2 regions of the Lysinibacillus sp. genome follow, and region 1 is predicted to be linked to the other one. Evidence: riboswitches for the same ligand, from Rfam matches in the RefSeq annotation. Region 1 holds a riboswitch; the other holds the start of a gene.
The links. Region 1 has a riboswitch for cobalamin ahead of RT445_RS04710 (FecCD family ABC transporter permease). Riboswitches for the same ligand answer to the same signal wherever they lie in the genome.

Region 2: it holds a riboswitch for cobalamin, as region 1 does, so the genes downstream of both, RT445_RS05065 (ATP:cob(I)alamin adenosyltransferase) here and RT445_RS04710 (FecCD family ABC transporter permease) in region 1, are expected to answer to the same signal.

Annotation. Positions count from the first base shown of each region.
Region 1 covers NZ_DAMDAY010000011.1:32,778-37,918, forward strand. The annotation lists gene RT445_RS04705 (heme ABC transporter ATP-binding protein) at 1-406, opposite strand, end outside; gene RT445_RS04710 (FecCD family ABC transporter permease) at 412-1,458, opposite strand; cobalamin riboswitch at 1,604-1,792, opposite strand; gene RT445_RS04715 (biotin transporter BioY) at 1,936-2,532, shown strand; gene RT445_RS04720 (YdhK family protein) at 2,655-3,224, shown strand; gene RT445_RS04725 (response regulator transcription factor) at 3,266-3,958, opposite strand; gene RT445_RS04730 (HAMP domain-containing sensor histidine kinase) at 3,930-5,141, opposite strand, start outside.
Region 2 covers NZ_DAMDAY010000013.1:691-5,831, forward strand. The annotation lists gene RT445_RS05060 (ABC transporter substrate-binding protein) at 1-766, opposite strand, end outside; partial or broken gene RT445_RS05065 (ATP:cob(I)alamin adenosyltransferase) at 750-1,303, opposite strand; cobalamin riboswitch at 1,468-1,665, opposite strand; gene RT445_RS05070 (hypothetical protein) at 1,759-2,313, opposite strand; gene ytvI (sporulation integral membrane protein YtvI) at 2,403-3,461, shown strand; gene RT445_RS05080 (C40 family peptidase) at 3,560-4,714, opposite strand; gene RT445_RS05085 (ABC1 kinase family protein) at 5,040-5,141, opposite strand, start outside.

The DNA.
Region 1 (5,141 bases):
AGCTTCGTTTCTCCAAATGTGAAATACCAGTTTGTAGAAGAGCATCTGCCACAATTCGGAAATCTTGTTCTTGATCAAGCTCCAATAGTTTTTTATGTGGCGTTCTTCCCATACTGACTAAATCATGTACGGTGAAGTCAAATAAAACAGGTGTTTCTTGACTAACAACGGCTAAATTTTTAGCAATCGATTTACTTGATTGCTTTAAAATATCTTGTTCGTTTAATAATACCGTACCACTTTCCGGTTTTAGCAGACGATACATATTTTTTAGCAATGTGGATTTGCCGCTACCATTAGGGCCAATGAGTCCAACAAGTTGTTTTTCTTTTATTTGAATACTTACTTCATGTAGTATACGCTCATCGTAAATGGAGAATGATAGCTGCTTCGCTTCTAATGTCATATAAGTTAGTCCCCTTCACCGAAAGAATAATTGTTACGACGGAGTAGCCAAATAAAAAATGGTCCTCCACAAAAGGCCGTTATAATACCAATTGGCATTTCTTGAGGTGCGATGATTATTCGGGCAAAAGCATCTGCCCACACTAAAAAGATTCCTCCAATTAAAGCACTAATAGGTATCACATATTTATAGTTTGACCCCACAATTAACCGAACGATATGTGGAATGATTAATCCCACAAATCCAATAGAGCCACTGACTGCGACAAGTACACCAGTTAACAACGAAACAAGTAAAATGAGCTGAATACGAAATTGCTGTAAATTAACCCCTAATGTTACAGCTGCCTCTTCCCCTAGTAATAATAAATTTAAATTTCGATAGTGTAGCCATAGTAGCCCAAATACGAGGAAGAATATGAAAGCCGGGATTACAATATTATTCCACTTGGCTCCAGCTAGACTCCCTAGCATCCAAAACATAACAGCCTTTAAAGCCCCTTCTTGTTTCGACATCATCAAAATGAAATTGGAAACGGCCGTTAAAATAAAGGACACAGCCATCCCAGCCAATAACAAGCGAAAAATTGAGACACGACCACCAACTCGTGATAAGAAAAATACGAGCGCAATGGCAAGTAATGACCCTAAAAATGCAGATACAGAAAGAGCATAGATTCCTAAAAATGAAAAGGCACCTAAAATAATTACTGAGGTCGCTCCAACAGCTGCACCTGACGAAATCCCTAATATATAAGGGTCAGCAATGGAATTTCTCACAAGTGCCTGAATTGCTGCCCCAGCAATAGCTAGACCAGCTCCAACAATAGCTGCGAGTAAAACACGTGGTGCTCTTATTTGCCAAATAATGATTTCCTGTGAGCGACTCCAGTCTTGCTCTATGCCATTTTGTATAATGGGGATTTTAGAAAGAATAACTTTCCATACATAGAAGGGTGTAACTGATACAGACCCAACCATAACGGCTATTGTCATAGAAACGATTAATACGAAGAAAAGTATTAAGGAAAAAAACATAAATTTTTTATTCATCCGTTTAAAGCTCCTACTAAGTATTGATGGATGAAGCAATAAAAAAAAGGTATTCCATACGAAAATACGCATAGAAATACCCTAGATTAAACAAAGTCAGAAAATATCCAGCTATTGTCCGTAATTGCTTGCATCCTCGTGGGCATTACAGGTATTACTAATGGCAGGTCTCCTGGCTTCGAATCAGCATCCTATAATGGCCTTCCCATACTAACACAGTGGCAAAAAATATTATAAGACTCCTCGTTACAGTTGCGGGACAGCGTCGGACTTCCACCGACTTCCCTTTTAAGTGACATTCAAAAAATATCACACCAATAGTACTTAAAGTTATAAAATTGTGACGATTCTATCATACATTTTTATAACTAGTTAGTCTACACTATAATTGAGTTAACTTAAAACTATAATAAGGTTGACACAATTATATTCGTTTTTTACACTAGCAGTAAGAAGGTTTATAACGAGGTGAAATTTATGGCTACTGCTACACAACAGAGTCATCATAAATTAAGAACTATTGACATTACCTATATTGGGTTATTCTCAACACTTATGATGATAGGGGCTAATATTACCTCCTTTGCCCCATTTATGATGGTGGGTGGTGTACCGATTACACTACAAACGTTTTTTGCTATTTTAGCAGGACTGGTTCTTGGTAGCAGAAAGGGTGCGCTCGCCTGTACAGTTTATATGTGCATAGGATTAGCAGGAGCGCCTGTTTTTGCTCGTTTTGGTGGGGGAGTTGGACAAATTTTAAGCCCTACCTTTGGGTTTATTATTACATTTATTGGAGCAGCATTTGTTGCAGGACTAATTGTAGAACGAAGTGCAACAAAGAAAAGCTATATTGCGGCAGCGTTAATCGCAACTGCGCTTAATTATTTCCTAGGGACAAATTGGATGTATTTTGCCTACAAACTATGGGCAAGTGCACCAGAGGTCTTTTCATATAAACTAGCTTGGCTCTGGATGATCCCCCCACTACCAAAAGATTTTATCTTAGCGATTTTCGCTGGCATCTTCGCCTATCGATTACAAAAAACATTGAAAATCATGCCCATTCAATAAATAATTCCTCACATCTTTCTTGTTAGATGAAAGATGTGATTTGATTTTTGGTAGTAGATCATGTCCATTATTTCTGCACATTTATTTGCTACAGTATTAGCAAATAGTGAGGAGGATATGACATGATATTCAAACAAAAATGGTCAATGGCACTACTATCAGTATTAGCTTTACTTACTTTATCTGCTTGTACGGAGGATCAAACGAAGCCTGCGTCTACATCTAATCATACGACTGAAGAAATGGATCATTCGACAATGAACCATTCAAGTTCAGGCGAAGTACCAGCTACATTAAAAATTGCTGAAAATCCGAAGTTTCCTGTAGGAAGTACAGCTATTATTACGAACGGGCATATGGACGGTATGAAAGGTGCAGAAGCAGAAATAGTCGGGGCCTATGATACGACTGCTTATGTTATTTCCTATGAACCAACTACAGGTGAAGAGCCTGTTAAAAATCATAAGTGGGTCATTCACGAAGAATTAATTGATCCCGAAGAAGCACCTCTGGCTCCTGGTACAGAAGTAAAAACGGATGCAGCGCATATGAAAGGTATGGAAAATGCGCTTGTCCATATTGAAGAGGCTGTACAAACAACTGTTTATATGGTGGATTACACTTCCACTTTAAATGGTGAGGCAGTAAAAAATCATAAATGGGTAACAGAAGAAGAGTTAACTTCAAAATAATTTAAACAACCTCTCCCAGTAGGTATGGTAGAGGTTGTTTTCTAGTTTTTATGTTCAAGTGCTGCGGACTTATGCCATTTATAACCGATACCCCATACTGTTTGTAAATAATCATCCGCAGGGAAGCCGCTTTTTCTTAATTTTTCTCGTAAATTACGCACATGTGAATCAATCGTACGATCTTCAATCATTACATTATATCCCCAAACTGTGTTGATAAGATGTTCTCTGGAAAATACTTTATTTTGATGATTTAAAAATAAGGCTAGCATGGAAAATTCCTTTGGTGTTAATGAGATTGCCTTTTGATGAAAATAAAGTTCAAACGCTTCCTTATCTAATCGTAGCCCCTCAAAGCATATAACTTTTTCATCTATTTTCGCCCTTCTTAATACCGCATGTATACGTGCTAATAACTCTTCCTCATCAAAAGGCTTTAAAATATAATCATCAGCACCCATGTTTAAGCCTTTTACAATATCAGCATGCTCTCCTTTTGCCGTAAGCATAATAATAAGCACATCCCAAAACTTCCTAATTTCCTGGCAAGCTTGCCACCCATCCATCTCCGGCATCATAATATCCAACAGAACTAAATCCACATGCTCTTCTTCTAAATAATCGAGTCCTTCTAGAACGGACGACATGGCTCTACAATGAAAAGTAGGCTCTAAGTAAAGGGTCAATAAATCTAACATTCTTGGCTCATCGTCTATGCATAAAATAGTCTTCATTCGCTTCTACTCCCTTAAACAATAATTCAAAAGTAGTCCCTTTATTGATTTCACTGCTAACCTTCACTTTCCCCCCATGTGCCTCTACCAATTCCTTAACAATAGCAAGTCCTAGACCAGAGCCACCTAGAGCACGACTACGGGATTTTTCCACTCGATAAAACCGTTCGAAAATATAAGGTACATCCTCCGCTGGAATCCCTTTTCCTGTATCTTTCACAATGATGCTTATCACATCTTTGTTTTTTTTAACAGTGACTGAGGTGGTTTCTCCAGGTGCACAGTAGATTAACGCGTTATTTAATAGATTAAGGAGGATTTGCTCTAGTCTTGCTTCATCTGCCCATAGAAGTAAGCCTTTTTCACAATGTACATCGAAATATATACCTTTCTCTTGAAAAGCAGGATGTAATTTTTCTTCCATGCTTGTAATAAATGAATGTAGCTGGATACATTGTTTTTCAATTACAAATGAGTTTTCATCCATTTTCGCTAAATCAAATAAATCCTTGATGAGTCGAGAAAGTCTATTGGTTTCTTCTATTATAATGGCTAAATACTTTTGACGATCTTGCTCTATCAAATCCCGTTTGGCAAGAATGTCGGTATAGCCTTTAATAAATGTTAGTGGGGTGCGGAGCTCATGTGCAATGCTTGACAAAAACTCCTTACGCTCTTGCCTTAAATGATTTAAGTCATTAGACAACAGTTGGATGGCATTCGCTAAATCACCAAGTTCGTCTTTTGAATTCGTAGAAAGGTCGACTGTAAAATCACCTTTACTCATGTTCAATGTAGCCTCTTTCATCTGGATTAATGGTTTTGCAAGCTTTTTAGATAGCACGATAATCACCGCTATAGTGACAAGACCAGAAACAATGCCAACTATAAGAAAATGCTTATTTAAACGTTTCATTAAGGCGTGGATGGAATCTGTATGTTGAAACATAAAAACGTAGCCAATCGTTGTTTGCTGTTCTTTAATAGGACTGATAGTGGCAATAGCCTTAGCCTCTTGCCAGTTAGCTTGCAATACTCTTCCCTTATAAGGTATTTCCCCGTCTATCTTACTGAACATATCTCTAATTTCTGGATGGGGTTGCGATGAAGCTAGTATTTCTCCCTGATGATTAGTAACCACTACATCCGTACTTTCATCCGATTCCATAAGTACTATATGGGC
Region 2 (5,141 bases), on a different contig from region 1:
TTGTTAATATAACCTCTGGATTTTTCGCAATAACCTCTTCCTCAGACACTTGCGCCCAATTGTCTAAATCAGCAAAGACATTCTTAACATTGGCTGCATTTAATATTTCTTGCTGGAAAGTTCCAGCGCCTGCCGTATAAATATCTGGCTTAGGACTAATCTCTAAATAAACATTTTTCGGTGCTTTTACTTCTTTCACCTTTGTTTGTACTTCAGTAATTTTCGCTTTAATCTGTTCGTTTAATTCATTTCCTTTATCTTCAACACCCATTACAGCAGCTAGTTGTTCAATATCCCCATAAACATCATCAAATGATGTGGCAGATTCAATAACAAATACTTTCAGTCCCGCATCTTCTAATGGTTTCAATGCATCCTTAGAGCCAATTGTGTAAGCAATGACCACATCTGGCTTTAAGGCTATAATGCGTTCACTATCGAAATTCTGAGAATCAGATACTCGTTCGATTTTTTGTGCTGCTTCTGGATATGTGTCATACTCTGTTGCTCCTACGATTTTCTCACCAACACCTAGTGCAAATAAAATCTCCGTATTACTTGGTTGTAAAGAAACAATAGTTTTTGGTACTTCTTTAAATTCTACTTCTACACCACGATCATCTGTTACTTTGTAGGTTGTTTGTTCAGTTTGTTGCGTATCCTGTGAAGCCTCTTTATTTTTTGTATCTTCTGAGGTACCACAACCTGCTAAAACTAATATTAGTACTAGCACTGATAGCCATTGGAAATTAAATACTTTCTTCATTCTTACTCTCCCTTTTCTTTTTCATTGGATAGGATTTACTAATAAACGGTATTTCAGCTATACCTGCTTGGTGATTCATATAGACTGCCATGACAAAGCATACATTTGCTAACAAGCCTAAGTAGTCGAAAAGGATAGCTGGTACCTCTCGTTCCTCTGAAACCTTATGTAATGTACGATATGATTTTTTGGCTTCACTGCGGCAAAGATGTAAAGCAGCAGCAGCCTCTGTGCCCTGAGGTAAAACAAAACTTTGTCTTCCTTCACATGACGAACATAAAAGTCATAGCGTTCGCTTAACCAAGAAAGATCTTCTTCTGTTACTGCTAGCTTTCCTCGGACTGAACCATTGACATGGTAAGCCATAGGTAATATAAGCAGCAAATCATCTACGACAACTTGTACATCCTCCTTTTTTACTGCAGCTAATGCAACCCCTAGATGTGTTGTGAGACTATCTGTTCGAATCTCATAATCAACCGTTGAAGCCTTCTCACGCATAAACGGATAACAAGAATAACGTGCATCCTTTTTCACTTGATGTACCCCCTTCCCATTTTGATAAATTCTTACATGAACGATAGCATAAAAAAACGCCGCTCCTTTAAGCAAAGGAACGACGAAAATAACATAATGATTGCCAATTACTATGACATTACCTATGTAATTTGCCGTATATCCTCCTAGCTTCCGAAGAGTTGTTATACGTTCAAATAAAGGTCGGTCTCCTGGCTTGTACAATTCATTAATGAATTTTAATGAGCTATAAAGAACCTTCCCATCTCCTTGGAGACAGTGGTATATCTTTATAATGGCTGTACTTACAGTTGCGGAAACAGCTTCGGTTTTTCACCGAATTCCCGATTATGCTAGTTAGCACCTTTATTCTGCAAGAATATTTCATTTGTAAAGCAGTTTACCATATATTAATAGGAAAAAACAGTTGTACTCCAAATAGAAACTTTACATCTGTACAAAAAAACACCATCTCGCTACTTTGAACGGATGGCTGCCTTATATTTCTTTTTGTGTTTAACTTCGTGCTCTTCATCAATTAAGCGATGTGCAATAGCTATTAATTTAGAGTCATTCGTTTGATCATAAAGCTTTTTAAAAGAAATAATAATATCATAGCGAATAAGAGAGGGATGCTTTTCATCCAAACATGTTTGAAATCTCTTAGCTAGATACGAGACAACTAAGTCTCTTTGTACTTGACCTGCTAATCCAATTTTCCAAATAGCTTGTAACGCGTTCCTCGCCGTGGCAAATCGCTCATCATACGTCACAGCCCAAATTTTCAAAAAATCCTCCAATACCCTTTCTTCTGGATCACTTTTTGCGGCTAAGGCACATAAAATTTGTGCAGCACGTGCACGAGCATGTCCATCTTTGTATGTAAGTGCTTGTACAAGCTGTTCCCATACTGCATATGTCCAATCTACGGGCTCCTGCATAATTTTCATTAGTTCCTCGTAAGATTCATATTGAATATCGTGGTCACGCTCTGTTAGATTACTAAAAAGTTGCAAAATCTCTTTTTCCATAATTTATCCCTACCTTTATTGATTCAGAACGTAATAAAATTTGATTTATGGTACACTTAACTTAATTTTTTCGCAAAGAAGGTGAGTTTATGAATAAATTTAATGCTAGGAAATTGATTTTTCGAGTAATTGTGATTCTATCCTTACTTGTAGCTGCCTATTTTATTATCCCTGTGTCCATGCCTTTACTATTTGCAGGTATAAGTGCATTTTTCTTAGAACCAATCGTCATGTTCTTTAAAAGGCGATGGAAGATGTCACGGAAAATAGCAGTTGCTTTTATATACATAGTGAGTGTTATGGTTATATCTATTATTTGCTATCTGTCCATTACACAAATCATGTCGCAAATAATTTTACTATCTAAGCAAGCTCCCTATTATATTTCCAAGCTATCAGATATGTGGCTCCATATGCAAGAAAATATCTCTAAATATACAGAAGACTTTCCACCAGAAGTAAGTGCTTCACTTCAAAAAACCACAATGGATTTCATAAAAAAAGTTGAAGAATTCTTTTTAAGCTTCTTTAATTATAGCAAAGTTTCAGCCTTCTTTTCAGAAATTCCAAGCCTATTTATCAGTCTTCTCGTTTATATGATTGCTCTATTCCTATTTATGCTTGATTTGCCTAAATTAAAGCAAATCACTTATAAATATTTAAAGCCCAACACTGCAAAGAAAATAAAGATTATCCTTAATCGTCTAAAGGATGCAACTTTCGGTTATATGAAGGCACACTTATTTGTAAGCTTTATTATTGGAGGCGTCACACTTATTGGACTTCTATTAATCCAACCCAAATATGCCATAACAATGACGATTATTATTTGGTTAATAGATATTGTCCCTTTCCTAGGCTCTATCATTATTTTAGCTCCATGGGGACTTTATCATTTACTGATGGGTAACACAGCTATTGCTGTAAAATTATTCATCTTAGCTGCTATTTTACTTATTATTCGTCGAGTAGTCGAGCCTAAATTAATGGGAGACCATATCGGTTTATCTACATTGCCAACATTAATCGCCATGTTCATTGGTCTTCAGTTATTTGGTATTATCGGTTTACTTGTCGGTCCCTTTGTTATAATTTTCTTTATTGCATTGAAAGAGACAGGTGTCATTAAGTTAAACTTTAAAATTTAAAAATTTTTAAGCTAAATAAAAAAGGTCATCTTTGTATTTTTTCTCTACAAAGATGACCTTTTTCTCATGTCAATCGTCTATTAGTTAAAGAGGCTTGCTTATTGAATACGACCGAAGCCTACTAAATATTGATTCCACCAATCAAGTGATTCAATTACGACACCGTTGTTTTGAGCATCGATCATTGTGTTGTTACCTAAGTAAATACCTACGTGCGCTACCCCAGACCCGTAGCTGAAGAATACTAAGTCACCAACTCGTGCTTCACTTGCTGAAATACGCTGTGTTGCTAAATATTGTTGTGATGCTGTACGAGGTAAAGAAACACCTGCTTGTTTGTAAGACCATTGTACAAGACCTGAGCAGTCAAAGCCTGTTGATGGGTTGCTACCACCCCAAACATAAGGACGACCTAGGAATTGCTTAGCAGTTGAAATAGCATCTCCTGATGATGCTGTACCAGCTCCAGAGCCAACAATAATTTTTTGTGGTTGACCACCACCAGTATTTTGAGTTGCTTGTACTACTGGCGTTGCTGCTTGAAGAGCACGTAAACGAGCTGCTTCTTCTTCAGCTGCTTTACGCTCCGCTTCTAAACGTTCTTCTTCTTGTTTCGTTGCAATTTGAGCTTTTAATGCAAGTGATTTCGCTTCGTTTTCAGCCTTTTTCACTTCCATTTCGCTTTCCTTTTGTTGAAGCTCTTGGAATTGTTTTTGAAGCTCTTTTTGCTTTTCATCTAATGTAGCTTTTTGTTGCACTAAGCTTGCTTTATCTGCTTCCTGTTGATCCACTAATTCTTGGTCAGCATCCATTAATGTTTTAACCGCTACGACACGGTCCATTAAATCTGCAAAGCTTTTTGCTTCAAGAACGACATTTAAATAAACGCCTACAGTGTTATCTTGTGCTTGATATGCAGCCATACGCTCACTTAAGATTTTAGAGCGTTGTTCAATACGTTTTTGTGTTTCAACAATACTAGCATCTACTTCTTTAATTTCAGCTTGTACTTGTTTAAATACTTTAACTTTTGCGTCGATCTCTTGTTGTAGCTTTGTTAATTCTTGCTCTAATTTCTTCACTTGTTTATCTATTTCAGCCTTTTTCTCGATCATTTGTTGAGAAGTTTCTTCGGCATGTACTTCAGTTGGTTGAATTGTATTAAATAATAAGCCGCCTGCTAGTGCCAATGCTAGCACCATCGACTTACGCCATTTATTGCGCTTTCCCACGTTACCTTCATTTCCCTTCATCTATCAATTTCGCTCTCGATATCCTATGTAATCACTTGAACGATTTCTATTTTAATTAATTGTTCTTATATTTATATTAGCCTTTTAAAGTTTAGCATTTCCGGCATAACTTTTATACTATTTCTCATCTATTTAATACATTAGTAAAACTCGAAATATTTCTGTAACATTAGATATAATGCGTATTTATTCTACAAATAACCAATTTAATCTACATAGCGATAAAAATAGCTTATTCGACATTAGACCTACGCATCGTTCTGTAATGTTTTTGTAATATTTCTCTACAATTTTTCAAAAAAAAGATAGGGAAAAGATTCCCTATCTACTGTTTCATTGATCTTAGAGCTTGTATCGATAATCTTACTAATAAAATGGCACATAAAAATAAACCTAAATAGGCGGCAGTATTTAAGTAAACCGCATA